Regions from separate parts of the Pseudoalteromonas sp. GW168-MNA-CIBAN-0100 genome, predicted to be linked through region 3. Evidence: predicted binding sites of a transcription regulator. Region 3 holds the regulator's gene; each other region holds the start of a gene.
What was found. Region 3 encodes LexA, which represses DNA repair genes until DNA is damaged. Its sites were predicted from a motif close to TACTGTATNNNNATACAGTA; they were not measured.
Positions count from the first base shown of each region.

Region 1 (10,809 bases), on a different contig from region 3:
CTTGGAACGCGCCTGTAGCCAGCTCTTTCTTAGCAAGATGGTACTGCCCGTTGGTACGGTTAACCATCACTAATTCTTTTCCATCTGGTGTTATTGAACCAGCAAGATTCATATCACCATCAAAGGTGAGTCGTTGTGACCTACCTGTTTTTAAATTTAACTTATAAATCTGAGCATTACCACCCCTTTCAGATGTAAACACAATATCTTGACCATTAGGGTGCCAAGATGGCTCAGTATCTATGCTACGGTGATTTGTTAAGCGTGTTTCTTTACGTGTAGCTAGGTCAAGCATGTAAACTTCTGTTGCACCCGTCTTGTCCTTAGAAAGCACTAACAATAGCTTTTTACCATCTGGCGAAAACTGCGGTGCACCATTAATACCACGGTAGCTTGCTATTATTTCGCGTTTACCTGTGTATATATCTTGAATGTAAATTTGGCTTTGACGGTTTTCAAACGTTACATACGCTAACTTAGTACCATCTGGTGACCACGCTGGCGACATTAAAGGCTCTTTTGAGCGAAGTAATACTTGCTCATTAAACCCGTCATAGTCTGCAACAACTAACTGATAAGGCTTATCATCATTATCACGTACTATTACATAGGCAATTTTAGTTAAAAATGCGCCTTTTTCACCAGTCAATCTTTCATAAATAACGTCACTGATTCGATGAGAGTAACGGCGAAAACCACTTTCACCAATAACACTTTCACGCGCTTCCAAAATATGATCTTGGCTTTTAACTAGCTTACCATTACTCATCATTTGTGTGTTGCCACCGGTAATTTGGCCGCGGATCACGTCAACTAACTCATAACGCACTAAGTAACGCCCATCAGTTTGCTGCTCAACTTCGCCCACTAATATCGCTTCCACACCTTTATTAACCCAAGATGCGTAATCAATTTCGCTATCTTTGGTTGGCTGTTGTGGCATCTGCGCTACATCTACAGGTTTAAATTTACCACTGCGCATTAAATCGGCAGCAATAACACTGCTTAATTTTTCAGGGATTGGGCCAACACCTTGGTACTTAAAAGGTACTATAGCAATGGGCCTTGCACCATCTACACCCTCAGTTATTACAATTTCAAGTGCTGCATTAGTAACACCCACAAACCCAAACAGTAAAACTAAACAGGCTATTTTTATTTTGTTGAACATATCATTCCTTTAAAATTCTGGCTTGATTGTTAAATTAATATTCTTAAGTTGTTCGAATACGTCTTTATCTTTAGATACCGGTAATGTGTCGGCCATGCGCACTGCTCTTAATGCAGCTTCACATACCAACTTATCGCCACCTAATGATTTAACTTGCGTTACTAAACCATTAAAACCTAAACGAATATTTACTCGGCACTGTTGGTTTTTCATTTTTTCATCAATCAATAAGTTTTGCTGAATACGCGCCATAATTAATGCACGGTACTTATCAACTTCGCTTACCACTTGTTGTTGACGTATTTTACTACGGGCAGCCTGCTCTTTGGCAAGTTGCTCTTGTAACATTTGCTCTTGCATTGCCTGCTGGCGTTTACGTTCTGCCTCGGCTGCACGCTCTTTTGCTTCTTCTTCACGTTTTTTACGTTCAGCTTCTGCTTTTTTAAGTGCGTCTTCTTCGGTTTTACGCTTATCAGCAGCAGCTTTTGCTGCACTTTCAGCTTCTTGCTTTTGCTTTTCAGCTTGTTTAGCTTTAGCGCGCTCTTTTTGCTCAATAGCACGTGCTTTTTTAGCTTGTGCTTGCGCCTCGGCTGTTTCTTTTTCTTTAGCTTTACGTTCTTGCTCTAGCTTTTTAATATGCCTAGATTCAGATTCTCGTTGCTTACGTGCATTGGCCGCTCTGCGTTCTAAATCGCGGATACGTTTGTCTTCAGCACTTTTTTTATCTTTTTCTTTCTTTTGAAGTTCAGCAATTTTTTGCTCAACTTGTTTTTGATCAACTGTAACGGCTGATACTGCTTTATCTGGCGTAGGTATAGCCGAATTAAGCGTTACTTCCATTACTTTAGGTGCTGGCGGATGAATGTTTGCAGACGCATACAAAAAACCACCAATGCCTAAATGAAGTACTATCGATTTTACTACTGAACTATTCATACAGCTACTTCCCCTCAAAGGATTCAGTCATTAATCCTACTGATGGTACGCCTGCATTTTTCAAAAAATCCATTAGTAATAATACTTCTTGATACGACACCTTACCCGAGCCTTTAATCATAACTGGCACGTCAGGGTTTTTCATTAACTGTAATTTTATAACCGCAGCAACATCAAGTGCTTCCATAGGCTCTTCAGGATCAGTACCTACGCTTACATAATATTTACCCTCTGCATCAATTGAAGCAATAATGGGAGGAGTATCTTTAGTATCAACTAAATCAGACTCTTCCATTTTAGGTAAATCAACTTTTACACCGTGTGTAATAAGCGGTGCTGTTGCCATAAATATAATAAGTAATACCAACATTACATCAATGTAAGGTACTACATTAATTTCTGCGACCGGACGGCGCTTTTTACGCTGATACATTCGCTTGTGCCTCTATTTGTGTAGCTGCTTGACGGTGTAAAATATTAGCAAACTCTTCCATAAAGTTAATATAGTGAGACTCAAGCTTTTCAACACTGTTTGAAAAGCGGTTATAAGCAATAACGGCCGGAATTGCCGCGAATAAACCCATAGCAGTCGCAATAAGTGCCTCTGCTATACCGGGTGCTACCATTTGTAATGTAGCTTGCTTAACTTCACCTAGTGCAATAAAGGCATTCATAATACCCCACACTGTACCAAACAAACCGATGTACGGACTAATAGAACCTACCGTTGCTAAAAACGATAAGCTAGATTCAATTTTTTCAATTTCACGAGAAAGCGCAACACGCATAGAACGATGCGTCCCTTCCATAACAATACTCGCACTTTGAAATGTATTCTTTTTATGACGAGCAAACTCCTTAAAGCCTGAAGTAAATAAGGCTTCAATACCTTGAGACTGACCGCTGCGTGACGATATTTCGTTATACAATTTACTTAGATCAATACCAGACCAAAATTTTTGCTCAAATTTCTTAGCATTTGATAGTGCATCTGATATTGCTTTTTTACGCTGAAATATAATTGTCCACGACATTACAGACATGGCAACTAGCCCTAACATCACTAACTGAACAAGCAAGCTTGCTTCTAAAATTAGGTCTAAAAAATTAAGCCCTGATCCCACGTTAAACTCCTAAGTAATTTCAAAATACGGCAAATTGGTTAATTTGTGTAAATATGACCGTTTATACGGTCAAAAGTTGCATCTAGTGTATCTAGTCCATTTCAAGCTGACAACGGTATTGCTATGAATAGGCAACAAAAAACGTTAAAAAACAGCTTTAGTTGGCATTTCCATTTGCCTCAGTATTTTATTTAATCTTTTAAATAAACTCGCTAACTATAAATATGCGTAAATATATAAGTAAAACGTCATAAAATGCGCCGTTTATTCAAAATAAGAGCATAAACACTCAAAACCTATAAGCCTTACCTTCACGTAACAGTAAAACTAATACCGAGCCACATCAAAAGAAATTACTTAAGCTAGAAATTTCATTAACTTATAAATTTAACGATTAATTAACGCGCAAGATTCAAACAACAATAAAATTCACCGAATTAGTTTTTCTAATCTGAAAATACAAATTTTCTAGTTTGAACAAAAAGATGATCTTACGTATTATTCTCCCATACCGAACTAGCGCACTGAATGAGATAGTTTCATTAAGCCAAGTTCTTAGTAATAGGATATTTTATCGTATTACATTGTTTTACTCTTTCTGGATAAAACCAAATTCAGTAAAACGTAGTTCCCTGGATTACTTCCTTCAACTTGTTGTTTGCCCGCATTTTTTGCGGGCTTTTTTTTGCCTACAATTTAGTGCGCTACATACTTTATTTATAAACTAATAATTGCCCTACCTATTTTACAATAAGTAATCCGGTTACTAGTTTGAATGGTACGCAGGATAGCTTCGCGAGTCTTAACGCCCTGTGAATTAACAGTTAACTATAAAGCGTATAAGTATTTTGAAATAACATTTGCAACAGTGTGCTGAGGTTTTGGGTAAAATACCAGCCGTATAAATATTTGAAATAAAGGTATACTAAGTCAATTACCTGCTGCGCAATAAACCACAGCAAGTAATGTATATGATGAGGCTAGTCTTTTTTAGGAAGTAAACCAAAGTGATGATATGCACTGTCAGACACTATTCGCCCACGCGGAGTACGCTGAATAAACCCTTGCTGAATTAAAAACGGCTCTATTACATCTTCTATTGTTTCACGCTCTTCACCAATAGCTGCAGCTACATTGTCGAGTCCTACTGGGCCGCCCATGAATTTTTCAATTATGGCGAGTAAATATTTGCGATCCATATAATCAAAACCACTTTTATCTACATCAATCATATCAAGCGCTTGCTTAGCTACTTCGGCGTTTACTGTGCCGTCATATTTTACCTGTGTGTAATCGCGTACACGGCGTAATAAACGGTTTGCAATACGTGGTGTACCACGTGAACGTTGTGCAATTTCGGTTGCGCCGTCGTCACACATTTCTAAACCAAGATAATGTGCAGAGCGCCCTACTATGTGCGACAAATCTTCTACAGAATAAAACTCTAATCGCTGCACAATACCAAAACGGTCACGCAGTGGCGATGTTAGCGAGCCTGCTCGCGTAGTGGCACCAATAAGTGTAAATGCAGGTAAGTCTAATTTAATAGAACGCGCAGCTGGGCCTTCACCAATCATTATATCAAGCTGGTAGTCTTCCATTGCTGGATACAGTATTTCTTCAACTTGCGGGCTTAGCCTGTGTATTTCATCAATAAACAGTACATCGCCTTCTTCTAAATTAGTAAGTAACGCAGCTAAATCACCTGCTTTTTCAAGTACAGGGCCGGATGTTGTTTTAATACTTACGTGTAATTCGTTGGCTACAATATTTGCAAGCGTGGTTTTACCAAGCCCTGGTGGGCCAAATATTAATAAATGATCGAGCGCTTCACCACGGGTTCGAGCAGCTTCAATAAAAATTTCCATTTGCTGCTTAACATGAGGCTGGCCTCTGTAGTCGGCTAAAAGTTTTGGTCTTATTGCACGATCTATAGAGTCTTCATTTGTTTTTTCAGTCGCATCAATTAAGCGATCCGCTTCAATCATGGGTTACTCACAACATTGATTTTAAAGATTCTCTAATAAGAACCTCAGTAGACATATCGGGTTTGCTTATCGATTTTACTGCTTTTTGAGCTTGTGGCAATTTATAACCTAATGCAAGCAGTGCCGATACGGCATCATCGGCTGCGTTATTAGCTATTGTCGCATCGCTCATTGGCTCTATTACTGCGCTGTCGCTAAATGGCGTAAATAAATCATTACCCCAATCTTTTAATCTGTCTTTCATTTCGAGTACTAAACGCTCGGCTGTTTTTTTACCTACACCCGGTAATTTAACTAGCGACGTTGAGTCTTCGTTATTTACACAGCTTACAAATTGCTTTGCCGACATGCCCGATAAAATAGCTAAGCCAAGTTTTGGCCCAACGCCATTTGCTTTTAATAGCTCTCTAAACAAGGCACGTTCAACTTTATTATTAAAACCAAATAATAGCTGAGCATCTTCACGCACTACAAAGTGGGTGTAAACAATCGCGTTTTCACCAATTTTTGCTAAATCGTAAAAACAGGTCATTGGCATTTGTACTTCGTAACCGACACCACTTACTTCGAGTAATATTTCTGGTGGCTGTTTTTCGACTAAAATACCATTTAAGCGGCCTATCATAGTTATTTCCTTAAACGTCCTCTAACGGTTTTGCTTGCGCTACCCGCTAGTTTAATTAAATTTTGTTCTGAGTGAGCGTGGCAAATCGCAATAGCGAGTGCATCAGCTGCATCGGCCTGTGGCGTACCTGGTAATTTTAAAATATTTTTTACCATGTGTTGCACTTGTGTTTTATCAGCGCCACCGTTGCCTACTACTGCTTGCTTAATTTGCCTAGCTGAGTATTCAAATACGGGTAAGTCGGCCATTGCAGCGCCAACAATCGCCGCGCCTCTAGCTTGGCCTAGTTTTAAAGCTGAATCGGGGTTGTGCGCCATAAATACTTTTTCAATGGCAAAAGTTTCTGGCGAAAACTGTTCAATAAGCTGTGTAATGCCTTGGTAGATCATTTTAAGCCTAACCGGAAAAGGATGATCGGCTAACTTAATACAACCACTGCCTAAGTATGTAAATTTAGAACCTTGATGGGCAACAACGCCATATCCGGTCAAACGTGAACCAGGATCGATCCCTAAAATAATGGCCAAACAGCACTCCATTGTTATTATTTTTAAATTACGCTAATAATGCCAGAGCACTGTATAAATTACCAGTACAAAGAAAAACAAAAATGCCCACGTGTTAGGTGGGCATTTGAAGGAGCATGTTAGTTTAAGCTTACCCTAGGGCACGCACTAATCCTTGGGTATTTTGTTTAAGTGTTCGAGCAATCATTAAATAGCCTAAACCAGCCACAAATACACCGCCAGCTACCGGACCAATAATCCATATATGCGGATGTAACTTACCTGCTAAATCAAACATTTGTTGCTGCACAATTAAAAGCGCTATATCACTAAAAAATGCGGCAACTAAGCCAGCTAAACCGCCGAGTAATAAAAACTCGTACAAGGTCGCGTTTTTAATTAATCGGCTTTTAGCGCCAAGTGTTCGCAGTATTACAATTTCTTGCATACGCTCACCTAAACTAGCTTGCACTTGCGATATAAGTACAAGCGCGCCACACAGCACAACAATTGCAAGTACAAAGCCAATGGCGAGTGATACTTGCGAAATAGTTGTTTGTATTTGCTTAACAAAGTTATCAATATCAATCGCTGTAATAGTAGGGTAAGTACGCAATAACTGGCTAAAGTCACGCTTTTGATCTGGGTTTATACGTACCGACGAAATATACGTTGCCGGAAAATCTGCAAGTACATCTGGGCTTAAAATAATAAAAAAGTTAGGTTTAAGCGTGGCCCAATTAACTTTGCGCACACTGGTGATTTTAGCGTCGAACGACTGCGAACCAATTAAAAATGTAAGCGTATCGCCTATCTCAACATCTAAACGCTCAAGCATCGACTCCTCTACTGAGGCTTCAGCCATCGCATTTTCACCAAACCACGTGCCTTGTGTTACTTCATTTTGGTCAGGCACATCTTTAAGCCATGTAAGGTTTAGCTCGCGGCCAATACCTGCACGTGCTTCTTCGTCTTTTTTCTCGTTGTCTTGCAGCGATACAGAACGTGCTACCAACTCGCCGTTTACCGCATTTACGCGTCCACGAATAGTGGGATAAAACTCTGATACCTGAATATCTTTTTGTGCTAAATACTCATTAATTGGCTCAAGCTCATTTTGCGTAATATTAACTAAAAACGCATTAGGCGCATCGGCAGGAAGTTGCGACTGCCAATCAGATATCATGTCGTTTTTAAGTACCACTAAAAACAGCAGTAATTTAATCGCTAACGAAAAACTAATTAACTGTACCGCGTTCACATTTGCACGCTTTTGAATAGATGCAATTGCAAGCGACCAACTGTTACCTGGCTTAAGCCCTAATTTTCGACCGCCACCAAATATTAATTTAGATATCAAAAACAACACACCAATTAGCGCAAGCGTTGAGGCAAACAAAATAAGCGTTATTTTTATGTTGTTACTAAATAACCACATTAATAAAAACACAGTTAGCGCACTCATGCCTAAATGCACACGACTTACTGCCAACTTGTCACCTAAGTTACGGCGCAGCACTCTAAGCGGTGGAATATCAAATAAATCAAATAACGGTTTAATAGAAAACATAACGGCACAAATTACGCCAGTGCTTATAGCCACCAGCCAAGGTTTAAAGCCACCTAAAGGTAGCTCTGTGCCCATACTTTTTGATAAGTAACTTGTTGCTATTTCTTGCAAGCCATAACCAATTAACAGCCCAACACTTACCGCCATTGCACATACAAGCAATAAATGGAGCATGTATATTTTGCGGATCATTGAACGGCTACCGCCTAGCGTTTTCATCATCGCTACTGGATCGTATTGGCGTTCACAATAACGTTTTGCTGAAACGGCTATAGCCACTGCGGCTAAAATAATACCTAATAGGCCGGCAAGTAATAAAAAGCTCTCTGCACGGTTTAAACTATTTGAAATAGGTGATTGACGGTCTTTAACGCCGTACCATTGTTGGTTTTCTTTCATTTGTGGTTTAAGCCACTCGTAAAAGCTATTTATATCGGCCTCACTACCTGCATAAAGTTGGCGATAATAAACACGACTACCTGGCTGCACAACTTCGGTTTTTGCCACATCGTCAATATTAATAAGCACGCGGCGGCTGCTTGAAAATACATTAAATGGCGCATCGGGCTCTTCTACAATCACTTTTGAAACATTAAATAATGCAGCACCAAGCTCTACTTGCGCGCCTATATCAATATTTAAACTGTAAAATACTGATTCACTTAGCCACACATTACCAGGCGTTGGTCCGCTATTAGCAACCTTAGTTTCACCTGTTAAGGTATCTTTAACTTTTAACTGCCCTTTTAACGGGTACGCATTAGATGCCGCTTTTACTGAGCTAAACTGCATTTCATCATCGGCAAACAACATAGTGTCGAAGTACACCATTTGCGCCGTTTTTAAATTTTGGCTCTGTGCTTTAGTAATAAAAGCAGTGTCGAGAACATGATCGCTTGCAAGTACACGGTCTGCTGCTATAAAAGCACTGCTTTTTTGCGCAATACTTTGCCCTATTCGCTCAGTAACCATAGACAGTGTAAGCACGGTTAAAACAGCAAGGGCGATAGCTGCGCTTATAACTGTTAGCTCACCACGGCGAAATTCTCGCGAAAATAACTTAAGCGCTAACTTAACCCACATTAGCAACGTCCTCTACTTGGCTTTTTACCAGTAAGCCCGCTTCTATTTGAATAATGTGCTCACATTTTTGTGCAAGCCCTTCATCGTGAGTAACCAAAATAAGCGTAGTGCCGTGTTGCGTGTTTAAATCAAATAATAACGATTCAATCATTTTACCGTTTTTGCTGTCTAAATTAGCCGAAGGCTCATCAGCAAACAATATTTTAGGTGTACCAATAAATGCTCGCGCAATAGCAACACGCTGTTGTTCACCGCCAGAGAGTTGCGACGGGTAATGGTCAATTCGATGGCTCAAGCCTACTTTTTCAAGCAAAGCAATTGCTTGCTCTTTTGCGTCACTTTCACCAGCAAGCTCTGCTGGCAGCATAACGTTTTCAAGTGCCGTTAAGCTTTGTACTAACATGAACGATTGAAACACAAATCCAATTTTAGCCGCGCGCAGTGCAGCACGCTCTTCTTCATCTAAATTCTGTAATGGCTCGCCATCTAAAAATATTTCGCCGCTGCTTGCGGTATCCAGCCCTGCTAATAAACTGAGTAACGTTGATTTACCAGAGCCCGACGTGCCAACAATAGCAACAGACTCGCCATGCTTGACATTAAAGCTGATGTCGCTGAGGATGGGCAGCTCACCTTCAAAGGTAGAGACTACTTTAGACAAACCATTAACCTGAATTATATTTAATTGAGAAAGCGCTGACATATGACTCATTCAATCCTTCGTTTAGTATTCATTTTATTTTTAGTTATCAAACCGCTGAGCGCAGCAGCCGACAACACGATTTTAATACTCGGTGACAGTTTAAGCGCAGCCTACGGACTTCAACAAGAAGAAGGCTGGGTAAAATTGTTACAAGATAAATACGATGACGAACAAGCCGACATTGAACTTATCAACGCCAGTATTAGTGGCGAAACATCTGGTGGAGCCCTACGCCGTTTAGATGCATTGCTTGAGCAATACGAACCCACTCATGTACTTATTGAGCTAGGTGCTAATGACGGTTTACGTGGTTTCCCTGTCAAAAAAATGCAAACTAACTTAACGTCTCTTATTCAAAAAAGCCAAGCAGCTAATGCGATGACCGCCTTAATGGAGATTTACATTCCCCCTAATTACGGTCCGCGTTACAGCAAAATGTTTACAGACACTTTCTCGCGCGTTAGCGAAGAGACAAATGCGCATTTAATGAACTTTTTTATGCTCGATGTTGCAGGTCAACCTGAGCTAATGCAAAACGATAGTTTACACCCTAACAAAAAAGCTCAGCCATTAATACGAGATGAGATGTATGACTCGATCAAAAAGTGGTTAAATAAAGACTAGCCAATTAATACACCGCAAGAGTGCCTTTTTAGGTCTCTTGCGTAATAAACACCCAAACAAACAATCGCTTATTGATTTTTAAAAAAATACACGTACTATTGCATACAAATCGGTATGTGGCGCAGCTTGGTAGCGCACTGTCATGGGGTGGCAGGGGTCGAGAGTTCGAATCTCTCCATACCGACCAATTAACAACATCTGACCTTAGATCCAAACCTAATCCTGAGCTTTCAATACTTCCGTAAAATAATACTTATAGCGTTAATTGATATCACGAGTATCTAGGTGTAAGGTTAATTCCAGATATAAATTTATTTGAGGTGGTAAAATGAGTAAAGACAAGAAAAAAATCACAAAGAGTATGATTTTAAGATCTGTTGCTAGCTCTACTGCCATCGAAACTGGCGAAACAGTTAAAACAATAGAGAAAAAGCTAAAAGCAAACAAACTCAAATATGAGTCTCTTTCGCTCGCTATTT
Region 1 covers NZ_JBEOOL010000031.1:1,973-12,781, forward strand. Annotated here, with positions in the region: gene tolB (Tol-Pal system beta propeller repeat protein TolB) at 1-1,171, opposite strand, end outside; gene tolA (cell envelope integrity protein TolA) at 1,181-2,107, opposite strand; gene tolR (protein TolR) at 2,112-2,540, opposite strand; gene tolQ (protein TolQ) at 2,527-3,231, opposite strand; gene ruvB (Holliday junction branch migration DNA helicase RuvB) at 4,212-5,219, opposite strand; gene ruvA (Holliday junction branch migration protein RuvA) at 5,227-5,844, opposite strand; gene ruvC (crossover junction endodeoxyribonuclease RuvC) at 5,847-6,371, opposite strand; gene AAEY62_RS16595 (ABC transporter permease) at 6,502-9,003, opposite strand; gene AAEY62_RS16600 (ABC transporter ATP-binding protein) at 8,993-9,706, opposite strand; gene AAEY62_RS16605 (arylesterase) at 9,707-10,330, shown strand; tRNA gene AAEY62_RS16610 (tRNA-Pro) at 10,441-10,517, shown strand; gene AAEY62_RS16615 (hypothetical protein) at 10,659-10,809, shown strand, end outside; gene AAEY62_RS16620 (Fic/DOC family protein) at 10,804-10,809, opposite strand, start outside.
Region 1: ruvC (crossover junction endodeoxyribonuclease RuvC) is a predicted target of LexA. The motif match lies at 6,420-6,439, and genes of this name have one in related genera.

Region 2 (10,809 bases), on a different contig from region 3:
CAATTTAATATCTTGGATTTACATCGTACTTTGTCGTTGGATTTAGGTGTTTCGGGTGCGCCTGAAACATTTTTAGTCGATAAAAACGGCACTATTTTGTTGCATCACACGGGCGATATAAACCCGCGAGTATGGCGAGCCAAATTTGCGCCAATTATGCAGGAGCTTAAATAATGAAATGGTTACTACTTACGCTTAGCCTTTTTGTAAGCATCAGTGCGTTTGCAGAGCAAGATCGCTATCAATTTGATAACAACAAACAAGCAATATTGTTTGAAGAGCTAACTAAAGAGCTGCGCTGTCCTAAGTGTCAAAATCAAAACATTGCGGATTCTGACGCTGTTGTTGCTAAAGACTTGCGCGATAAAGTGCTCGTATTGGTTAAAGAAGGTAAGAGCAAAGACGAAGTGATTGATTACATGATTGACCGCTTTGGCTATTTTGTTCATTACGACCCACCAGTTACACCAGCGACTTTAGTACTTTGGGTATTACCTGTATTAATTGTCATAGTCGGCTTTGGTTTTATTGTTATTCGCCAGCGAAAAGCATCAGTAAAACAAACGTGGAGCAGTGACGACGAAATGCTGTTAACGAAGCTAATTGAACAAAATAAACGTCAGGAGCAAAGTTAAATGATTTTAATGTGGGCGTGTTTTGCTTTACTCACACTGGTTGCTCTTGGGTTTGTGATGTTGCCTTTTTTAAAAAAAGAGCGCGTTCAAACAATTACTCATAACGCCAATGCTGAGCTAATTAGCATTTATGAGCAGCGTTTAGTTGATTTACAAACCGATTTAGATAATCAGCGTATTGATACCGTAAATCATGCAGAATCAATTATTGAATTAAAACGCCGTTTATTGAATGAGTTATCACCAGAAAAATCACTAAACAGCAAAGGTAATAATCGTATTTTTGCTTTAACTGGTGGCGCATTTGTTCTTGCTCTAACAGGTGTTTTTTATGGTTTAACGGGTAGCCAGCAGCAAATTTCGGCTTGGCATGATGCAATGGATAATTTAGCTGATTACGGCGAGCGTGCTGTAATGCAAAAAGGTGAGCCGCTTAGCCAAAATGAGCTGCAGGCTTTTGCATTGGCACTTCGTACAAAGCTTAGCCGCTCAGGTGATGACGAAGTCGCTTGGATGCTACTTGGACGAGTTGCTATGTCGCTTAATGAATTTGACATGGCGCAGCAGTCATTTGATAAAGCACTTCGTATGAATCCTGATAATATGCAGGTACTTATTAGTTACAGCCAAGTTTTATTGCTAGAAGGTAGCGAAGCTAATATGACCCGTGCGGCAGGTATGCTCTCAAAAGTACTAAAAGTAGAGCCTACCAATTTAGATGCAATTTCGTTATTAGCACTCATTGCTTATGAGCGTAAAGATTGGCCTCAAGCCAAAGCTGCATTTGAAGTTTTACTTGCGAGTATGGAAAAAAATGATTCTCGTTATAGCATGATCTCTGAGCGTATTGCTGATATAGAGAAGCAAATGCGAGCGGAAGGTTCTGTTATGCCAGTTACTACAACGGGTGCTATTGCAGTTACAGTCGACATTGCAAAAGAGCTTATAGATAAACAGCCAAAAGACGGTATCTTGTTTATATTTGCAAAAGCAGCAAGTGGTTCGCCAATGCCATTAGCTGCTGTTAAACTCGCTAAATATTCATTTCCAATTACAGTTGAGTTGAGTGATAGTAGTGCAATGGTTGCAGGGCTTAACTTATCTAGTGCAGAAAATATTATTATTTCGGCGCGTATTTCTATAGATGACTCGGTTATGCCAAGTTCTGGTGAGCTAGAAGGTCATTCAGAGTCGTTAAAGCGTGAAAGTGTAAGTGACTACCAACTTCAAATTGATACATTAATACCTTAAGGACGTTAGATGTTAAAACACAGTTTTACTTTTTTATGTTTATTGATACTAGCCGGGTGTGCTCAAGTACCACAAAGCAAAGTAGATGACAGAGATCCGCTGCAAAGTATTAATCGTCCGTTATACGACTTTAATATGGATGTACTGGATGCTTATTTATTGCGCCCAGTTGCTGTAGGTTATGTTGAAGTAACGCCTGTACCGGTAAGAAATGGTATTGTGAATTTCACAGGTAATATTACAGCACCTGTCGATATGATTAATGCGGGTTTGCAAGGTAAGCCGGGTAATGCAAGTGTGAGCTTAGCGCGTTTTTTAGTTAACTCTACGGTTGGTATTTTTGGTATTTTTGATGTTGCCAGTTCACTTGGTCTTGAAATTGTAGATGAAGACTTTGGACAAACGTTAGGTGTATGGGGCGTGGGTGATGGCGCTTATTTAATGCTACCTGGCATGGGTCCTACAACAGCACGTAACCTGACCGGTGATGTAGTCGACAACTTTGTATTACCTGAAGTTGCGCTAACGACTCCACAAACTATTCTAGTGTTTGTTTTAAAAGCAGTTGAGGCACGTGCATCATTAATCCCACAAGAAGGGTTATTAAATGATTCACTTGATCCGTACTTATTTGTAAAAGATATTTACTTCCAGCGTCAAATTTATGAGCTGTACGATGGCAACCCACCTATAAAAGAAGAGCCAGCTGATTTTGATGAAGACTTTTTAGAAAGTTTATAATTGAAAAGCCACTCATAAAAACGCCAGCTAAATGCTGGCGTTTTTATTTGCTGTTTATATATTTAACCTGAACTCTGGATAATAAATCTATCTCGAGCAGTTATTTTCAGCGCTAACTACGTTGAATTTACTTGCAATAGGTCAACTATTGACGCGTAAGTTCGCCTTGTTTTCACTGAAAATCTCTGGCTAGAGAAAAATAAATTTAAATATCTTAACCAGAGTTCAGGTAGTTTATTTTTCGTTCACTACTAACTGCATTTGTTCATTAACCCAAGCTAGCGCTTCATGATAAGCATCGGGAACTTTTTCACCTAGATTTAGTTCTTTCGTTAGCTCGTTTGCAGCTGACCAGTTTGCTTGCTCGTAGTATTTAACTAAGTTTAAATATTTTGCTAGCAAGCCTTCATCGTTTAATAGCGCTGCTTTTATGTCATTAGAAAGTGGAAGCTTTTTCATCACGCTTTCCATGCTCTCATCCAAAATTGCATCCATTAGCGACATCATACCGGTTAAAAATGCCATGCCGGTATCTTTAAACTGCCCATGGGATATAGCGAGCAATTCAGCAAATCGAGCGCGCGTAAGCGATAGCCTTATTAGCTCTACAGGTTTATCTGCTGATACTTGTGCTGCAAACAGTAGTGACAATAGCTTTTTAATTTCGTTGGCGCCAAGCACTATAAGAGCTTGCTTAATGGTACTTATTTCTGCGCGTCTTGCAAATGCGGCAGAATTTGAATACCTAAGTAATTTATAAGATAGGTTTACATCACGTTCAAACACATCAGTGATTTTCTTAAGATCCATATCAACACTTGATGTTTCGTAAAGTAATTCAGCTAATGCCATTTCTGATGGTGGTAGAGCCTTACTTTGTACCATTTCAGGTTTTGAGAAGAAAAATCCTTGGAAATAATCAAACCCAAGCTCTAAAGCTTGTTGGTAAATTTCATAGGTTTCTACTTTTTCGGCAAGTAACTTAATATGTGAGTGCGGTTTTAAATCGTTTAGAACCGTTTTTATTGTATCTATATCGGATGCTAAAAAGTCTATTTTAATAATATCAATAAATGGGTAAAAATGACGCCATACAGGTTGATGAATGTAGTCATCAAGAGCAATAGTGTAACCTTTATCTTTTAAATCTTTAACGATAGCTAATAAACGCTTACCAGGCTGGATAGTTTCAAGTATTTCTACAACTATAGTGTCTTTACCTAGTAGTGTAGGGTAACCCTTTGATAGTGTTTCTAGGGTGAAGTTTATATAAGCAGGTTTATTGTCGGTTAAATCTTCTAAACCAAAATTAAACTGGCTACCCTCTATAAGTCGTGTTGTTGCTTCGTCACCATCTATATCGGGAAATACGTTATCAACGCCATCACGAAATAAAAGCTCATAACCGATAAGTTTTTTATCTCTATCTAAAATCGGTTGACGTGCAGCGTAAAAATACATAAACAGTTCCGTAAGAGTGATGTAATTGGGTATTGTAATAATATATGGCAAAAGATTCAAAATAGCATTACGTATATTTGCATGATTAATAAATTATCATTATAAATTAAGGTGTTTCTTCTATTTAATTTATTATATTTTACCAATTCGCTTTAAAATTATTCAACATGAGTATTTTTGTATCAGCTGGAAGCAACAAGTTGGAGATTTTATTGTTAGGCATGATATAGTCAGCGAGAATGGTTTTTATCCTAATAGTGTCTTTATTATAATATTTTAAGAGTCAATATTCGGATCAAGAGCCTGTTATTAATAATTATGCGGAGGCTAATTTGGAAACAGGAATGATTATTTCACTAGCATTATATTTTGTTGTAATGTTAGGTATCGGACTATATGCATATAAGCAATCTACTGGCGATGTATCAGGTTACATGTTAGGTGGACGAAATCTATCACCAAGTGTTGCTGCACTATCTGCAGGTGCATCTGACATGAGTGGCTGGATTTTAATGGGCCTACCTGGTGCGATGTTTGTTACTGGTTTTAGTAGTACATGGATAGCAATTGGTTTGGTGATTGGTGATTGGTGCTTGGTTAAATTACCTGTTAGTTGCACCTAGATTACGTGTGTACACTGAAAAAGCAAATGACTCTATAACAATCCCAGATTACTTCTCAAACCGCTTCAATGATAAGTCAAACTTATTACGTGTTGTATCTGCTGTTGTGATTATAGTCTTCTTTACTCTTTACACGTCATCTGGTGTTGTAGCCGGCGGAAAATTGTTTGAAAGCTCATTTGGTTTAAGTTATGAAGTGGGTTTATACATTACAACGGGTGTCGTTGTTTTATACACTTTGTTTGGTGGTTTTTTAGCGGTTAGCTTAACTGATTTCGTGCAAGGTTGTATTATGTTCATCGCGCTGATTCTAGTGCCTACCGTTGCATACTCTTTACTTGAACAACCTCTAGAATCTACTTTACATAGTGTAAATCCAGATATGCTTAACTGGATTGGAGCAGGCTCTGCATTAGGTATTATTTCTGCAATGGCATGGGGTTTAGGTTATTTTGGTCAACCACATATCATCGTTCGTTTTATGTCGGTACGTAGTGTTAAGGATATGCCTAAAGCTCGCCGTATTGGTATGACATGGATGATTGTTGCTGCCCTTGGTGCTGTTGGTACTGGTATATTTGGTGCTGCTTATACTTATGAAAATAATATTGTAGTTGAAGATCCTGAAACGATTTTCCTAATTCTTTCTGAGTTATTGTTCCACCCACTTATTGCTGGCTTTTTACTAGCTGCAATTTTGGCTGCTATCATGAGTACTATCTCATCGCAATTGCTAGTAAGCTCAAGTTCATTGACTGAAGATTTATATAAAACATTTTTACGTAAAGATGCTAGCGACTTTGAATTAGTTACTGTTGGTCGAATTAGCGTTGCATTTGTTGCCCTGTTTGCAATTTATTTAGCGTACGATAGAGATAGCTCTATTTTAGACCTAGTAAGTAATGCATGGGCAGGCTTTGGTGCTGCTTTTGGACCACTTGTATTGTTTAGCCTTTATTGGAAACGTATGAATTTTGCTGGCGCCTTATCTGGTATGTTAGTAGGTGCGTTTACAGTGCTTGTTTGGATTTATGGTCCGTTTACTATTAATGGTGAAAGTTTAAGTAGCTTTATGTATGAAATAGTACCTGGCTTTATTTTAGCGAGTATCGCAATTGTTGTTGTTAGCTTAGTAACAAAAGAGCCAGAGCAAAACATCACTGCTTTATTTGATGAAGTAGAAAAAGAGCTTTAAATAGCAATTACTATTCATTTTAAAATGAGTAGTAAGTAATACCAATCCGCGATAATACTTAATCATTTTGCGGTGCTAAACGTGTTGCTACCGGCGTTAAAAAATTATCATTTAGAACAACTAAATATCAAATTTTTTGCCTAGCTATCAACACGTTTTTCCACCCTCAAAATAGATCACTTAATTAAGCGAATTGGTATAATAAAAAAGGGAGCAACTAAGTTGCTCCCTTTTTTATTTAGTTTGTCCCGTCCGAGGAGAGGACAATCTACGAGTTAACTTGCTTTTTTATCGTTGTTATCTTCAATTGATGCAACGTTATCTGACTTTTTACTTTTTGCTGGCGCTTTGGTAACAACTGGATCTTTGCCGCCCTTTAATATGGTCATAAAGTCATCTTTGCTTTTCGCTATTTCTAAAGCAAGTGATTCAATTTGTTGCTCACTAAGCGGTACGTCTACCTTTTCTAGCATTAGCTCAAGTGATTCTGCTATATCGAGCATCTTGTCATAAGCATCAGCTTCTTTTTTGGTAGTAAACGTCATACGCTCGACTCCGTTTCGTTCTACAACATATTTAACAACAACAGCCATGATTTCTCCTGCAAAATTGCTTGGCACCGTGGTTTGTAAAAACCATTAGATTACTGTTTTTATGTACAGTAATGGTTTGGGCGTAAATTTGCAAGCGCGAAGTATTAATTTTTAGGTGTCTTAAATTTGACAAAAAACGGTAACTTTACTTTAGTTAAGCAATCACTTGTTGTACCAGCTGCATTTTCAGGATTTCGGATCATAGTGATAATGCGTTTAGGTACACTTTAAATGATGAGCTTTTCAGTTCCTTACTTTTTGGTTTTCCTGAGCAACATTCAAAATTAAGAAAAGAAGAATAGGGACAAGTTTGATGAAAACGTTAAAAAATTTATTCATAATAAGCTTATTATGCTTACTACCTGCAACTACCGTATATGCACAATTATCGGAAGTAACTAAGCAAATGCCTCAAGTTGAGACAATTAGTATAAATAATGCTGATGCAGATATGCTTGCTAAGCTACCGGGTATAGGTAAGAAAAAAGCGCAGGCAATTGTGGATTACCGTGAAGAAAACGGCGAATTTAAAAGCGTTAGTGATTTATCGCAAGTTAAAGGAATTGGTAAAAAACTATTAGCCAAATTAGAGGGGAAAATTTCACTTTAATAACAGTAGATAACAATCAGGGCGCTATGCGCCCTGATTAAATTGTTTTAATGCATCGCTTAAGTGTTTTTTAGCAAAGTTGATTTCAATAGGTGTTGTTAAAAGTGGGTAGCAAAGTCCGCCGAGTATCAAAAACGGGATTAATATCCAACCTTTAAATACCGTGAATATTAAAAATAGTGGACTTAGTAATATTAATTTAATAATACGCAGTAACACTTTATCAGTTGGCGATAACATACTTAAAGAAAGTGCTATTACGTCTTGGCGCTTGCGTACTTTTAGATGTTTAAGCTCATCTAATTGGCTTGAAAAAAATGTAAACATATCAAATCGACTTTTTAATTAATAAACGGCCAATAACTATAATAAATAGTGTTAGTGAGAAAATCCCAAATATAATTTCCATCCAAGCAGGCATGCTCAAACCAACAAACTGCCAATCTATATTTCCACAATCCCCGGTCGCCTGAAAAAAGCTAGGTATCCATTCATGTAGCGGCATAAACGATGGGAAGTTTGGTTCAAACTCACAGCTAAATGCAAAGGGGTCTGTGGTGGTTTGCATATCAATATGCTCGCGAGCAATTAAATATCCCCAAACACTCGATACACCCCAAATTACATACGCTAATATACGAACTGCTTTGCTCTGTGGTTTAGTCGAACCTACGATTCCTGCGCCTAATAGACCCAGTACGGCTGTACGTTGATATATGCACATTATGCAAGGCGCCAATCCCATTTGGTATTGAAAGAAAAGGGCGGTCACTTCAAGTAAAAAAACGATAGCTGTAAATAAAAGCCACGGGGTACGTTGGGTGGGTAATTGCGCAAGCCAGTTCATAAAAATTCCGCGTTTAAATAAGACGTTAGATTATGACCTAGGATAATGTATGCGGCAACAAAAAGGAAAAAAAAGCTACCGAAGTCGCTTTTTATAAGATGAAATTATTGACCACTCAATGCAGCCTCAGCAGAGGCTACATGACGCTCTACTTAGTTCCCATTGATACATAAGCTTAGTTATATCGCTTACTTATACAACATTGGTGCATTGCCTAAAAAATTCTTTAAAGTTGCGGTTAGAACGCTCTGTTGCATAGGTGTTCCTTTTTAATGTACTTATGTGTTTTAAGTTGATTAAGCTAGGTATGGTGTAAATAAAAAACACCAATAATTACAATGTACCTACAATGAATATTGCTCTGTATATTTATACATTGTAGCTATATTAGAAAAACCTAAATTTTATTATTTATTAATCTTTAATTTCTACTCATTTGCTTATTAATATACCTGACTTTACTTGTTAGTTATGCTTCGTCTGGTACAATCAGTCAGTTATTCGTGTAAAACGATGAGTGTTGATTAATTCGAGTGGGAACTGGATGAGAATTTTTAAAGCGAAAAGCCCAGCAGGATTTGCTGAAGAATATATAGTTGAATCTATTTGGAACGGCGATTTCCCTCCAGGTTCAATTCTACCTGCCGAGCGAGAACTTTCAGAGTTAATTGGTGTAACAAGAACGACCTTGAGAGAAGTATTGCAGCGTTTAGCACGTGATGGCTGGTTAACAATTCAGCATGGTAAACCAACAAAAGTAAATAACTTTTGGGAAACGTCTGGCTTAAATATTCTTGAAACACTAGCGCGCTTAGATGAAGACAAGATGCCAGAGCTGACAGATCAGCTTTTATCTGCACGTACTAATATTAGTGCTATTTATACACGTGCTGCAATTAAGTTAAATCCTGAACGTGTAATTGAAATTTTATCACAAAGTCATGAGCTAGAAGACACTGCGCAGGCATTTGCTGACTACGATTATAAAGTTCATCACGAATTAGCCGTTGCGGGTAATAACCGTATTTATGTATTAATACTCAACGGTTTTAGAGGCTTTTATTCAAAGATTGGTTGTCATTACTTCTCTGATGCCGGAACTCGTGAACTTGCACGTCAGTTTTATAAAGATTTAACAATCTTGGCAGAAAATAAAGAGCATGATGGTGCTATTTCGATGATGCGTAAATACGGTCATCAAACAGGTGAGATTTGGCAAAAAATCCGTGGCGATATGCCCTCAGATATAATGGATTAAATCTAAACGAGAAACCTGCATTTGCAGGTTTTTTTGTAGCTGTAAAAATTAATACCGCATTATATGAATTTTTAAACAATTTAATGTATTAAGCTTTCTTCAGTAACGTCAAAAGTTCTATCTAATTACAACGCAATTTACACTTCAAAATAGACCTATTATTCAAGCAGATTAGTGCAAGTTGTAAGTGTTCGTTATTTTCGATTGCTCACATCGTTAAATGCGATTGTTCTTTTGTAGTGAATAACTTTAGAATGCCAATTAATTATATGTGTGCGCTATTGGTTTTTAATTTTTAGCGCCCATATAAGTACCAGCATTGCGAAAGCAATTGAAAACAAACTCAAAATATTTGGAGAATAAAATGGGTGTATTAGTAGGCCGCCAGGCACCAGACTTTACCGCTGCAGCTGTTCTTGGTAATGGTGAAATTGTAGATAGCTATAACCTTCATGAAACAATTAAAGGTAAAAAAGCAGTTATCTTCTTTTACCCACTAGATTTCACGTTTGTATGTCCTTCTGAACTTATTGCATTTGATAAGCGTTTTGAAGAGTTTCAAAAGCGTGGCGTAGAAGTAATTGGTGTTTCTATCGATTCACAATTCTCACATAACGCATGGCGTAACACTGCTGTTGCAGACGGCGGTATTGGTAAAGTTCAATACGCACTAGTTGCAGATGTTAAACACGAAATTTGTAAAGCGTATGACGTTGAGCATCCAGAAGCGGGTGTTGCATTTCGTGGTTCATTCTTAATCGACGAAGAAGGCAATGTACGTCACCAAGTAGTGAACGATTTGCCACTAGGTCGTAACATCGACGAAATGCTTCGCATGGTTGACGCGCTAGCGTTCCACACTGAGCACGGTGAAGTATGTCCTGCTGGTTGGACTGAAGGTAAAAAAGGTATGGACGCAAGCCCTGAAGGCGTTGCTAAGTTCTTATCTGAAAACGAAGGCGAGCTATAATTTAGCCCTTAGTTTTAAATAAAAAACCGCCAATTGGCGGTTTTTTTGTGTCTTTTATTTAGAAAGAAAAACTTACTTTAGTGTACAAGTAGCGGCCACGAGGGTTATGCACAGCTGATGCATAACCATATAAATCGCCATCGCCATCACCAATTGCAAATGGTGGCTCTTCATCAAATAAGTTATTAACACCTAAAGATATTTTAGCTGACTCAGTAATACGGTACGACGTTTGTAAATCAACAAGCGTTTGCGAGTCAATCATACGTGAAGTATTGCTATCAAAGTCTAAATTGCCATCAAAGTCGATATCAGGCGTATCTTCAAATTCGCCTACATAACTGATATTTACATTGGTGTTAAACTCACCAATTTCCCAGTTGGTTGAGAAAATAAAGCGATGCTCTGGGTAGCCATATTCACCCGTGTAATCACGACCATCTTTTTCAAACTTATCCTGATATGCCCACTCTAAATTAAATTTAAGTAAACCTAAGTCATCAAGAGAGTGGTTATAGTTTGCTGAAACATCAACACCAGATACTTCTTGCGATGATAAATTTTTAAATGTGCTGTGTATTTTTTGTATTGTGCCTAAGCTTGCACCGCCTGTAGGAGCTAAACG
Region 2 covers NZ_JBEOOL010000016.1:77,822-88,630, forward strand. Annotated here, with positions in the region: gene AAEY62_RS11495 (redoxin family protein) at 1-174, shown strand, start outside; gene AAEY62_RS11500 (cytochrome c-type biogenesis protein) at 174-635, shown strand; gene ccmI (c-type cytochrome biogenesis protein CcmI) at 636-1,886, shown strand; gene AAEY62_RS11510 (MlaA family lipoprotein) at 1,896-2,627, shown strand; gene AAEY62_RS11515 (EAL and HDOD domain-containing protein) at 2,862-4,088, opposite strand; partial or broken gene putP (sodium/proline symporter PutP) at 4,421-5,906, shown strand; gene AAEY62_RS11525 (YebG family protein) at 6,182-6,499, opposite strand; gene AAEY62_RS11530 (ComEA family DNA-binding protein) at 6,813-7,109, shown strand; gene AAEY62_RS11535 (DUF6170 family protein) at 7,134-7,436, opposite strand; gene dsbB (disulfide bond formation protein DsbB) at 7,438-7,956, opposite strand; gene fadR (fatty acid metabolism transcriptional regulator FadR) at 8,501-9,214, shown strand; gene AAEY62_RS11550 (peroxiredoxin) at 9,579-10,184, shown strand; gene AAEY62_RS11555 (TonB-dependent receptor) at 10,243-10,809, opposite strand, start outside.
Region 2: AAEY62_RS11525 (YebG family protein) is a predicted target of LexA. The motif match lies at 6,551-6,570, and genes of this name have one in related genera.

Region 3 (10,809 bases):
GTGAACTACAGGAACAGGCAGTTTAAAGCCTTGAAGATAAAAGATAAAGTTAACTTAAGGCCTGCACTTATATTACTAAAAAGTGTCCGATTAATTTTTTATTCAAAGTTATTTTCACTATTCATTTATTTCTTACTATTTATCGTATTTTAACCACACAAGATTATACGTTAAGGAGTATGCTTAAAGCTTACTCAATATGGGGATTTGGATTGCAAATGAAATTTGTTGATTATTATGCAGTGCTCGGAATATCGCCTGATGCAGACGATAAAGCGGTTAAAGTAGCTTATAAAAAATTAGCCAGAAAATATCACCCAGATGTAAGCAAAGAGCCTCAAGCAGAAGATAAGTTTAAAGAAATAGCAGAAGCTTACGAAGTCATTCATAACAAAGAAGAACGCACTAAATACGACGAGTTACGTCGTCATCAACAAAATCGTGCTCGTCAACAGCAAGGTAATTATGGTGGTAACAATGCCTCATCGCAAAGTAATTATCAGCAAAGCGATCCTCAAACCGATCAAGAGTTTTCTGATTTTGTTAATTCAATGTTTGGCGGCGCCGGTGGATTCAATCGTTCCGGGCAGAGCAGAAGTAACGCCGCTCGCGCGCAAAAAGGACAAGATGTGGAAATAGAGTTCCCGATTTTTCTTGAAGAGACTTTAGTTGATACCGTTAAGCCTGTTGAGTTTATGTTACCGCAGCGAGATAGTAGTGGTCGTGTCTCTGAAATTAAAAAATCACTTAAAGTGAAAATTCCCGCAGGTTCAGTAAATGGCGAACGAATTCGACTAAAAGGGCAAGGCGGATTAGGGTCAGCGAACGGGCAAAATGGCGATTTGTACTTACAAATTAGTTTAGTGCCCCACCCATTATTTGATGTTGAAGGTCATAACCTAAATATAGTCGTCCCTCTTGCACCATGGGAAGCGGCTCTTGGTACAAAAATAAATTTACCTACGTTGGCAGGCAAAATCCAATTAACTATTCCATCTAATAGTCAGTCTGGTCAACGCTTGCGTATTAAAGGTAAGGGATTAATGAGTAAAAAAGCCAAAGGTGATTTATTTGCTGTGCTTAAAATTGTTAATCCAACATCTGTTGATGATACCAGTAAAAAACTTTGGGAAGAATTAGCCGAAAAAGCTCACTTTGATCCCCGTAATAACTGGAGCAAGCCATAATGCAAATTATCGTGACACAAAAAGATGATTTACTTACTAGCAAAGAGCTATGTTTGAGTAGTGATATTAGCGAAGCAATTTTATATGAGCTAGTTGAGCACAATATTGCGGTTCCAATTGAGGGGAAGCATGTTACGCAGTGGCAATTTACGGTATCTGCAGTGACCTTAGTTAAAAAAGCGGCCCGTATTCAACATGACTTTTCGTTAGATTGGTCGGCAATAGCTTTAGTTTTACAATTGCTGGATGAGCGTGATGAGTTGATTTTCGAAAACGAAATGTTAAAGCGACATTTGAGTCGATTTAAACACTTGGAATAAAATCTGCCCTTGGGTACTTCCTAGGGCTTATTTACTCTTTGGTGAGAGTGCGCTAGTTCTTAAAAACCAATATGACTACTTTGATTTATTCTTACTTTTAATTCGGATAAATCGTTTTAGTCGTATGTTTTGCATAAGTAGTAATATTCCACTTAGGCAAAAAAGTACGCTAGTTGCTGAAAAGCTAATAAGCAGCGGATTATTAAAATCCTCTCGCTCATCGTAATCCATAATATGTAACATCCAAAAAAAGTCGAAAATTCGCCATAGTGTGCTGCGAACGGTGACAACTCTGCCGTTATTTTCTGACAAATACAGTGTTGTGTTAAATGTGTCGTCAAATTGTACCTGCCAAACATTGGTTTTATATCCAACTTCTCGCATACCTTGCTTTAGCAGTACAGCGCTTGTCACTTGAGCATCAATAAGTAAGTGTGCTTTAGCATTTGCGGTAATTTGTATTTTAGTTGGCGGCTCAAAAGGCCGGCCTGTTATACCGTTAAAGCTTTGCTGTTCATCTTTATTTATTACTGTAATTATAGGTGTGGTTAAAAAGTTCTCAAAAATTATTTGTGTTGGATTAACCACCTGAGATGCAATATCGTTAAGGGAGGCAACATAATCAGCCTGCGTAAATGGGTTATTAAGAGTACGTGTTGCAAGATGCTCCCCATGAACTTTATCAAGAGGAATAGCGCTCATGACTAAACCGCCTAATAGCCAAGCTAAAATTTGTAATGTGAGCAAATAACCGAGCCATTTATGTAACTTGCGAGCATACTTAAATATTTTTTTATTCATGTTTTAGTCTTATTATTTTTAGAGGCTAGTTTATTACATTAATGGGATTAGTTACTGCGACATTTTGTCGCAGTTTAAACTATAGCTTACTGTAATCATTTAAAAATAAAAAAGATTACACTTAAATTGCTAACATGACTTATTTGTTTAATTGAGCTGAGTGTTTGATATCCAGCTAGCTTTAAACGCTAAAAAATACTTAAAAGCTGCGAAATATCCATATAAAGTGGTTAATAGAGCATAGTTGATTTGGTATAACGGTAAAACTGCGTTAAAGTTTGCAATGAAATTATTAGAGGATAAATACGAAACGATGTCGGAAATTCAATTTTTAAATGTAGATCTTGAGCTTGAATCAAAGCAAGATATTAGTTTGCTAGTGGCAGACTTGAAAAAAGTCGCGACGATTTTACATTATGACAAAGACGAATACCGTCAATTAGCGCGTATTGAAGCAACAGGTGTAGTAAACACGCCTGACAAAGCAATAAACCATATATGTGAGCTTATTGAATCGTGTTCGCGTAACGCGCTAAAGCAATGGTTAAGCTGTTCACGTAGAACGTTTGATATTGGTTTTGAATCGGGCACTTCCCCTAAGTGCTTTAATCAAGCCTTAGATGCAGATACATTACTACGTATATCTGCGATTGGTGCGGGTATGGAAATTACAATTTACCCAATCGAAAAGTAACTATCTTCGCTCTACGACTGCTGCGGTCATTTTTGATACGCAGCACAGCTCATTGCGGCTATTTGTAATTTTTATTTCCCACACTGAACTACGTTTGCCAATATGAAACGCTCTTGCCGTTGCTGTTAAAGTGCCGTTGCGAGATGCTTTTAAATGACTTGCGCTAATTTCCTGCCCCACGCAGTAAAATTTTGTAAAATCGACAACAAAGTTAGCTGCATAGCTGGCAACTGTTTCGGCAAGTACAACGTTAGCACCGCCGTGAACCATGCCCATTGGGTTATGATGCTCAGGAATTGCCGGCATAGTGGCTACTAAGTAATTATCACCAATTTCAGTGACTTCTATTCCCATGGTTTTCATTAATGTTCCTTGGCCATCAATGCCTTGTTCTAACTGCTTGCACAGCTCTAAAGTGATGGGCTGGTACCAAATACTCATAATGACTCCTTTGCTTTTTTAATCATTTATAAACCTAGCTTTAGTTATATCCCTAAAATGTACACAAGTGAAATTACTTTGGCTATTTTAAGGCTTAATTTAAATTTGCGATTTTTATTTAACTGTATATACTCACAGTTAAATGTACTGTATGGAAAACCAGTTATATGCGACCATTAACGAACCGCCAAGCTCAAATACTCGAACTAATTAAAGTTTTTATTAAAGACACTGGTATGCCTCCTACACGTGCTGAAATAGCGCAAACATTAGGTTTTAAAAGTGCCAATGCTGCTGAAGAACATTTAAAAGCACTTGCTAAAAAAGGCGCAATTAAAATGAAACCAGGTGCAAGCCGTGGTATTCAGTTAATTGAAGAAGAAGAGCCAGAACAATTAGGTTTACCGCTTATAGGGCGTGTTGCTGCTGGTTCACCTATTTTGGCGCAAGAGCACGTTGAAAGTCACTGCAAAATCGATCCATTAATGTTTAAACCGGCTGCAGATTTTTTACTACGCGTTAACGGTATGAGCATGAAAGATATTGGTATTATGGATGGTGATTTACTTGCTGTACATCGTACTCAAACCGCTGAAAATGGGCAAGTTGTTGTTGCCCGCCTAGACGAAGACGTAACTGTAAAACGTCTTGAGAAAGCGGGTCGTAAAGTATTACTTCATGCTGAAAACGACGATTTTGAATCTATTGAAGTAGATCTTGAGAATGAGTCTTTTAATATTGAAGGCTTAGCCGTTGGCGTTATAAGAAACGCTGATTGGATGTGACTTTAAAAATAGCTTTTAAACAAGCAGTTTTATAAATGCGTACTAATTAGTACGCATTTTCTGTTTTAAATTCGCACTAAAAATAGGGCATAAATAGCTCACTGACAATTTAAGCTGTAAACTTTTTTGCACTTATATTTTCCCCCTCCGAATGCGTTAAACCCCTTTGTTTTGCTCATCTTTTGAACTTCCTGTTACCTAGTTGGTTACTGATTTTTTATTAATTACTCAATATCACCTGATTGTTTTTTATACTAAAACTTGCTTGTTGTTCATTTTTTAGCTAATTATTAATGTGCTGAGCTAATAATAACTCACAGCTTTTTAGTTTTGAGAACACACAATATACACAAACACGTTGTTGGCGCAGCAAAACCAATCAATATTAAATGAGATTGACTAAAAAAATAAAAATAACGAATTGGCGTTTAAGCCGTATGCCTCTTCGCTTTGCATTCGCAATAGCATCAAAGGAGCCGTCACATGGGTAAACTGACCTCTACCTTGTGGCTTATATTATGTGTTTTTTCGCACCCAGTTTTGGCTAACAGCCAATACAATATGCGCAAAGGCGTAACCGATATAAGCAATAATGTATATCAGCTGCACATGACCATATTTATAATATGTTGTGTGATTGGGGTGATAGTGTTCGCAATTATGTTTTGGGCACTTATTCATCACCGCAAATCTAAAGGGGCTGTACCTGCCCAATTTCACGAAAGCACTAAAGTAGAAATACTTTGGACTGCAATCCCGTTTGTTATTTTAATTGCTATGGCAGTACCAGCCACTAAAACCCTAATTGCAATGGAAGATGCCAGCAAAGCTGATCTCACTATTAAAATTACAGGCTCGCAATGGAAATGGCATTATGAATATATGGGTGAAGATGTAGAGTTCTACTCTATTTTATCTACCCCGCAAGATGAAATAGCGAATCTTGCAGATAAAAATCCTAACTACTTACTTGAGGTTGATAAACCTCTCGTACTGCCAATAAATCAAAAAGTACGATTTTTAATGACTTCTGACGATGTTATTCACTCTTGGTGGGTACCTGATTTTGCAGTTAAAAAAGATGCGAATCCCGGTTTTATAAACGAAACATGGACGAACATAAACGAAGAAGGTACTTACCGAGGCCAATGTGCTGAGTTGTGTGGTAAAGATCATGGCTTTATGCCCGTTGTGGTGGTCGCTAAATCTGAGGCTGATTTTAAAACGTGGCTTGCAGATGCAAAGCAAGCTAAACAAAAAGCAGCATTAGCAGATGCCGCATTACTTGATAAAACCCTCCCAAAAGAAGAATTAATGACTTTAGGCGAACAAGTATATATGGCCAATTGTGCTGCATGTCATCAGCCTACTGGCATGGGGTTACCGGGTGTATTTCCTGCACTTAAAGGCAGCCCTATAGTGCTTGGCGATATAAAAGATCACATTGATGTAGTTATCCATGGACGACCCGGTACGGCAATGCAAGCTTTTGCCAAGCAGTTATCTATAAAGCAATTAGCTGCGGTTATTACTTATAAGCGTAATGCGTGGGGTAATGATACGGGTGATGTTATTCAACCGAGTCAAATACAGGCAGCACTTGATGCCAAAGTGGAGGCGAACTAATGAGTAGCATAGTAGAACAACCTAACGCCAATGAAGCACATCATGCTCATCACCCAGCTAAGGGTTTTAAACGCTGGCTTTACACAACTAATCATAAAGATATAGGTAGTTTATATTTAATTTTTTCGCTGACCATGTTCTTAATTGGTGGTGGAATGGCCATGGTGATCAGAGCTGAATTATTTCAACCAGGTTTACAGTTGGTCGATCCTCACTTTTTTAATCAAATGACCACCGTGCATGGTTTAATTATGGTGTTTGGTGCGGTTATGCCGGCCTTTACTGGCCTTGCTAACTGGATGATACCACTCATGATTGGCGCGCCAGATATGGCATTGCCAAGAATGAATAACTGGAGCTTTTGGATTTTACCGTTTGCGTTTTTAATCCTATTGGCATCGTTATTTATGCCTGGTGGGGGTCCTGCATTTGGTTGGACTTTTTATGCACCACTGTCTACAACATACAGTAATGATAATACTGCATTGTTTGTATTTGCCGTACATATTATGGGGATTAGCTCAATAATGGGCGCAATCAATGTGATTGTAACCATAGTGAACTTACGTGCCCCTGGCATGACATGGATGAAGTTGCCCTTATTTGTATGGACGTGGTTAATTACTGCCTTTTTATTAATAGCGGTAATGCCAGTGCTTGCAGGCGCTGTCACTATGGTACTTACCGACAAGTATTTTGCGACCAGCTTTTTTGATGCCGCAGGCGGTGGCGACCCGGTGATGTTCCAACACATTTTTTGGTTTTTTGGCCATCCCGAAGTATACATAATGATTCTTCCTGCCTTTGGCATTATATCTACAATAGTACCTACCTTTTCTCGTAAAAAACTTTTTGGCTATGCCTCAATGGTATACGCCACATCCTCCATAGCACTATTGAGCTTTATTGTATGGGCTCATCATATGTTTACCACTGGGATGCCGGTCGCTGGCGAGTTGTTTTTTATGTACGCGACCATGCTTATATCGGTACCTACAGGAGTAAAAGTATTTAATTGGGTTGCCACAATGTGGAAAGGCTCAATAACTTTTGAAGTGCCAATGCTTTTTAGTATTGCGTTTATTGTGCTGTTTACCTTAGGTGGCTTTTCGGGGTTGATGCTGGCAATTACACCTGCTGACTTTCAGTACCACGATACTTATTTTGTAGTGGCGCATTTTCATTATGTATTAGTAACAGGGGCTGTATTTTCGATAATGGCGGGGGCCTATTACTGGCTGCCCAAGTGGACGGGCAATATGTTTAATATCACGCTAGCTAAATGGCATTTTTGGCTATCGCTGGTGAGTGTGAACGTACTGTTTTTTCCTATGCATTTTGTAGGGCTTGCCGGTATGCCGCGTCGAATTCCCGATTATGCACTTCAATTTGCCGACTTTAACGCAATCATAAGTATTGGTGGATTTGCCTTTGGTTTATCGCAATTGTTGTTTGTAGCTGTGGTAATTAAATGCGCGCGTGGCGGTGATAAAGTGCCTGCAAAAGTATGGGAAGGGGCAGAAGGGCTTGAGTGGGAAGTTGACTCTCCAGCGCCATATCATACTTTTTCTACGCCGCCGGTAATTAAGTAATGACACACGCACCGCTACTCAAACGTTTGGTACTTATTTGCATAGGCATGTTTGCCTTTGCCTTTGCTTTAGTACCTTTGTATGACGTGTTTTGTGATGTAACAGGGCTTAATGGAAAACCTTCGCTTGAGCAAGCAGAGCAAAGTACACAAATAGTACAAAACCGAGAAGTCGGCGTTAGCTTTACTACTCACGCACAAAGTGGTGCACCGTTTGAAGTTAAATCAAAAGAATACAGTGTAGTGGTAAAACCCGGTGCAATGCGTGAAGTAATGTTTAGTGCTAAAAATAACAGCAACCTAGATAAAGTAATGCAGGCTGTACCATCAGTCTCGCCAGGTAAAGCGGCAAAGTATTTACACAAAATAGCCTGTTTTTGCTTTGATCAGCAACCACTAAAAGCAGGGGAAGAACTTGAATTTAAATTACTTTTTTATGTTGATACCGCACTGCCGAGCGATATTGAAGAATTAACTTTATCTTATACCGTATTTGATATTAGTGAACAGCTGGTGGCAAGTAACAACTAGCTTTTTAAACTAGTGTGAAACTAGGAGTAAATAAAATGAATCAAGAATATGAGCATTATTACGTACCTGAGCAAAGCCCATGGCCTATTGTAGGTGCTGTTGCATTGTTTTTTATTGCAGTAGGGGCAGGCTTGACTGTTATGAGTGTAGGTAAAGAAGGTGGTAGCGGGGTTTATCTGCTTTATGCCGGTATTGCTGTACTTGTGTATATGTTGTTTAGCTGGTTTAAAAATGTAATTAGTGAATCGGACCAAGGTTTGTACTCAGCACAAATGGATCGCTCTTTTAGACAAGGTATGAGCTGGTTTATTTTTTCTGAAGTTATGTTTTTTATGGCCTTTTTTGGTGCGCTTTTTTATGCACGCGTATTGTCGGTACCTTGGCTTGGAGGCGCAGGCAATAATGCAATGACTAACGAGGTTTTATGGCCAACTTTCGAAGCTGTTTGGCCGCTAGTTTCAACACCTGCTGGTGAAACTACTCAAGCTATGGGCTGGCAAGGCTTACCGCTTATAAATACCTTAATACTGCTTACTTCCTCAGTTACTTTACATTTTGCCCACGTAGCGATGGAAAACAATAAACGCACTCCACTTAAAGTTTTTTTAGGCGCTACTATTTTATTGGGCGTTTGCTTTTTAGGGCTGCAAGTTGAGGAGTACATGCATGCATATAATGACCTTAACCTAACGCTAGATGCGGGCATTTACGGTAATACGTTCTTTTTATTGACTGGTTTTCATGGCATGCATGTAACGTTAGGAACCGTACTTTTATTTGTAATATTTTTACGGATATTAAAAGGGCACTTTACTAAAGATAAGCATTTTGCTTTTCAAGCAGCTGCTTGGTATTGGCACTTTGTTGATGTGGTGTGGCTGTGTTTGTTTGTATTTGTATATGTGCTGTAGCGTTTATTGGCGAATTATTTGCTTTAATAAAACCAAATTTAAGCGCTGCAATAACAACAACTAAAACAACGACCGAAAACAATACGCGACGACCTAAAAAGTGAGACATAGGTCGTCCCCCAGTTTTCCCTGACACCATAATAAACAATGCTCTAAATAAGTTAAAAAGTATAAATATTAACAACAGTACGATAATAATTTTAATAATCACTGAGTTGACCCTTTATGCAGTTAGTTTTATGGCACAAACAAAAGCTTAGTTCACTAATCACACTTTGTATGGTTGTGGTTGTTGTACTTGTGTGTGTGCGACTAGGATTTTGGCAGTTGGAGCGGGGTGAGCAAAAACAGCAGCAACTAACCGCTATTGCTAAGCAACATACTCGTGGTGTGATGAGTTGGTCTCAATTACATAACCTGCCTGATAGCTGGAACAAAACAGGTGTATTGGTTGAGTTAAAAGGGCGGTTTGTACAAAGCCAATATTGGCTTTTAGATAATCAAGTTTATAACGGGCAAGTAGGGTACGATTTACTTGCTTTACTAAAGCCAGACAGCGAAGAAAAAGTGATTTTAGTTAATTTAGGATGGGTAAAAGCGCCTATATCTAGAGATACACTGCCAAAGGTTACTCTGCCTACAGGTGTTTTTATTCTTAAAGCGCAAATAAAAGAAAATAACTTAAGTAGCTTTACGCTTGAAGATAAAACTACAAATAATGACTTACCTACAAGAATCCAATCTATCGACTTGAATATGCTGAGCACTCAAAGCCAGCAATCATTAATTAATTTTATGGCTTACAGACAAGGTACTGGTGATGAGATTGCAACACCTCATTATGAGGCAGTTGTTATGAGCCCTCAAAAGCATAATGCCTACGCTGTGCAATGGTTTTTAATTGCTGTTGCATGTGCTGTTGTGGCTATTTTTGCGAGTAAAAAAAGGACACTTAATGAAAAATAATCCCCTTGTGTTGTTTGTGGGCTGCTGCGCTATCCCATTAATTTTGGCATATGGCGCATTAAAGTTTGATTGGTTGCCTACTGCAATTACTAATAATGGCGAGTTTTTAAGCCAAGAAATAAAACTTAAAAATTGGCCGCAAAATAATCCCAAGCAATGGACTATCGCACTTAATTATTCAAACGAATGTAACACCCCATGCCGCGAACAGCTCAATGCACTTAATAATTTATATGTGGCACTTGGTAAAAACCAAGGCAAGGTTGATATGGCTGTAATGGGAAGTCCCGACAATAAAAACCTACCATGGAAAATTATTACCGAGCAACAGAGTTTAAATCCTGCAAGTTTGTATTTAATTGATCATATGGGGTTAGTGGTACTTGAATATCCCTTTAAGGTCGAGCCACAAGAAAACCGTTTAGTACAAAAAGGGTTATTAAAAGATCTAAAAAAATTACTTAACTATTCTCGTTCTAGCTAACTAAGTTGAGCTTAAGTTGGAGTATCTGATGTATAAAAATTATAAAAACTTAGTATTAATAACAGGATTACTCGCTTTGATTGTAGTTGCTTTAGGTGCGTACACCCGCTTAAGTGATGCAGGTTTAGGGTGCCCCGATTGGCCTGGTTGTTATGGCTTTTTAACGGTACCTAAGCATGAGGCTGACATAGCCTTAGCAACTCAAAGCTACCCCGATATGATGTTCGAAACCGCAAAAGCGTGGAAAGAAATGATTCATCGCTACTTTGCAGGTGCTTTAGGCTTACTTATTTTAGGTTTATTTGTGTTGGCTTTTTTAAAACGCCAATATCCAACTACGCCAGTTAAATTGCCTTTGGCTTTACTTCTACTAGTGGTGTTTCAGGCTGCCCTTGGTATGTGGACAGTAACCATGAACCTTCAGCCGCTTATTGTAATGGGCCACTTATTAGGTGGCTTTAGTATTTTGTCA
Region 3 covers NZ_JBEOOL010000020.1:11,375-22,183, forward strand. Annotated here, with positions in the region: gene AAEY62_RS13070 (DnaJ C-terminal domain-containing protein) at 219-1,187, shown strand; gene AAEY62_RS13075 (chaperone modulator CbpM) at 1,187-1,507, shown strand; gene AAEY62_RS13080 (hypothetical protein) at 1,583-2,308, opposite strand; gene AAEY62_RS13085 (hypothetical protein) at 2,622-3,002, shown strand; gene AAEY62_RS13090 (PaaI family thioesterase) at 3,003-3,443, opposite strand; gene lexA (transcriptional repressor LexA) at 3,611-4,228, shown strand; gene coxB (cytochrome c oxidase subunit II) at 4,712-5,854, shown strand; gene ctaD (cytochrome c oxidase subunit I) at 5,854-7,446, shown strand; gene AAEY62_RS13110 (cytochrome c oxidase assembly protein) at 7,446-7,976, shown strand; gene AAEY62_RS13115 (cytochrome c oxidase subunit 3) at 8,012-8,887, shown strand; gene AAEY62_RS13120 (DUF2909 family protein) at 8,790-9,098, opposite strand; gene AAEY62_RS13125 (SURF1 family protein) at 9,113-9,853, shown strand; gene AAEY62_RS13130 (transmembrane cytochrome oxidase associated protein) at 9,843-10,337, shown strand; gene AAEY62_RS13135 (COX15/CtaA family protein) at 10,366-10,809, shown strand, end outside.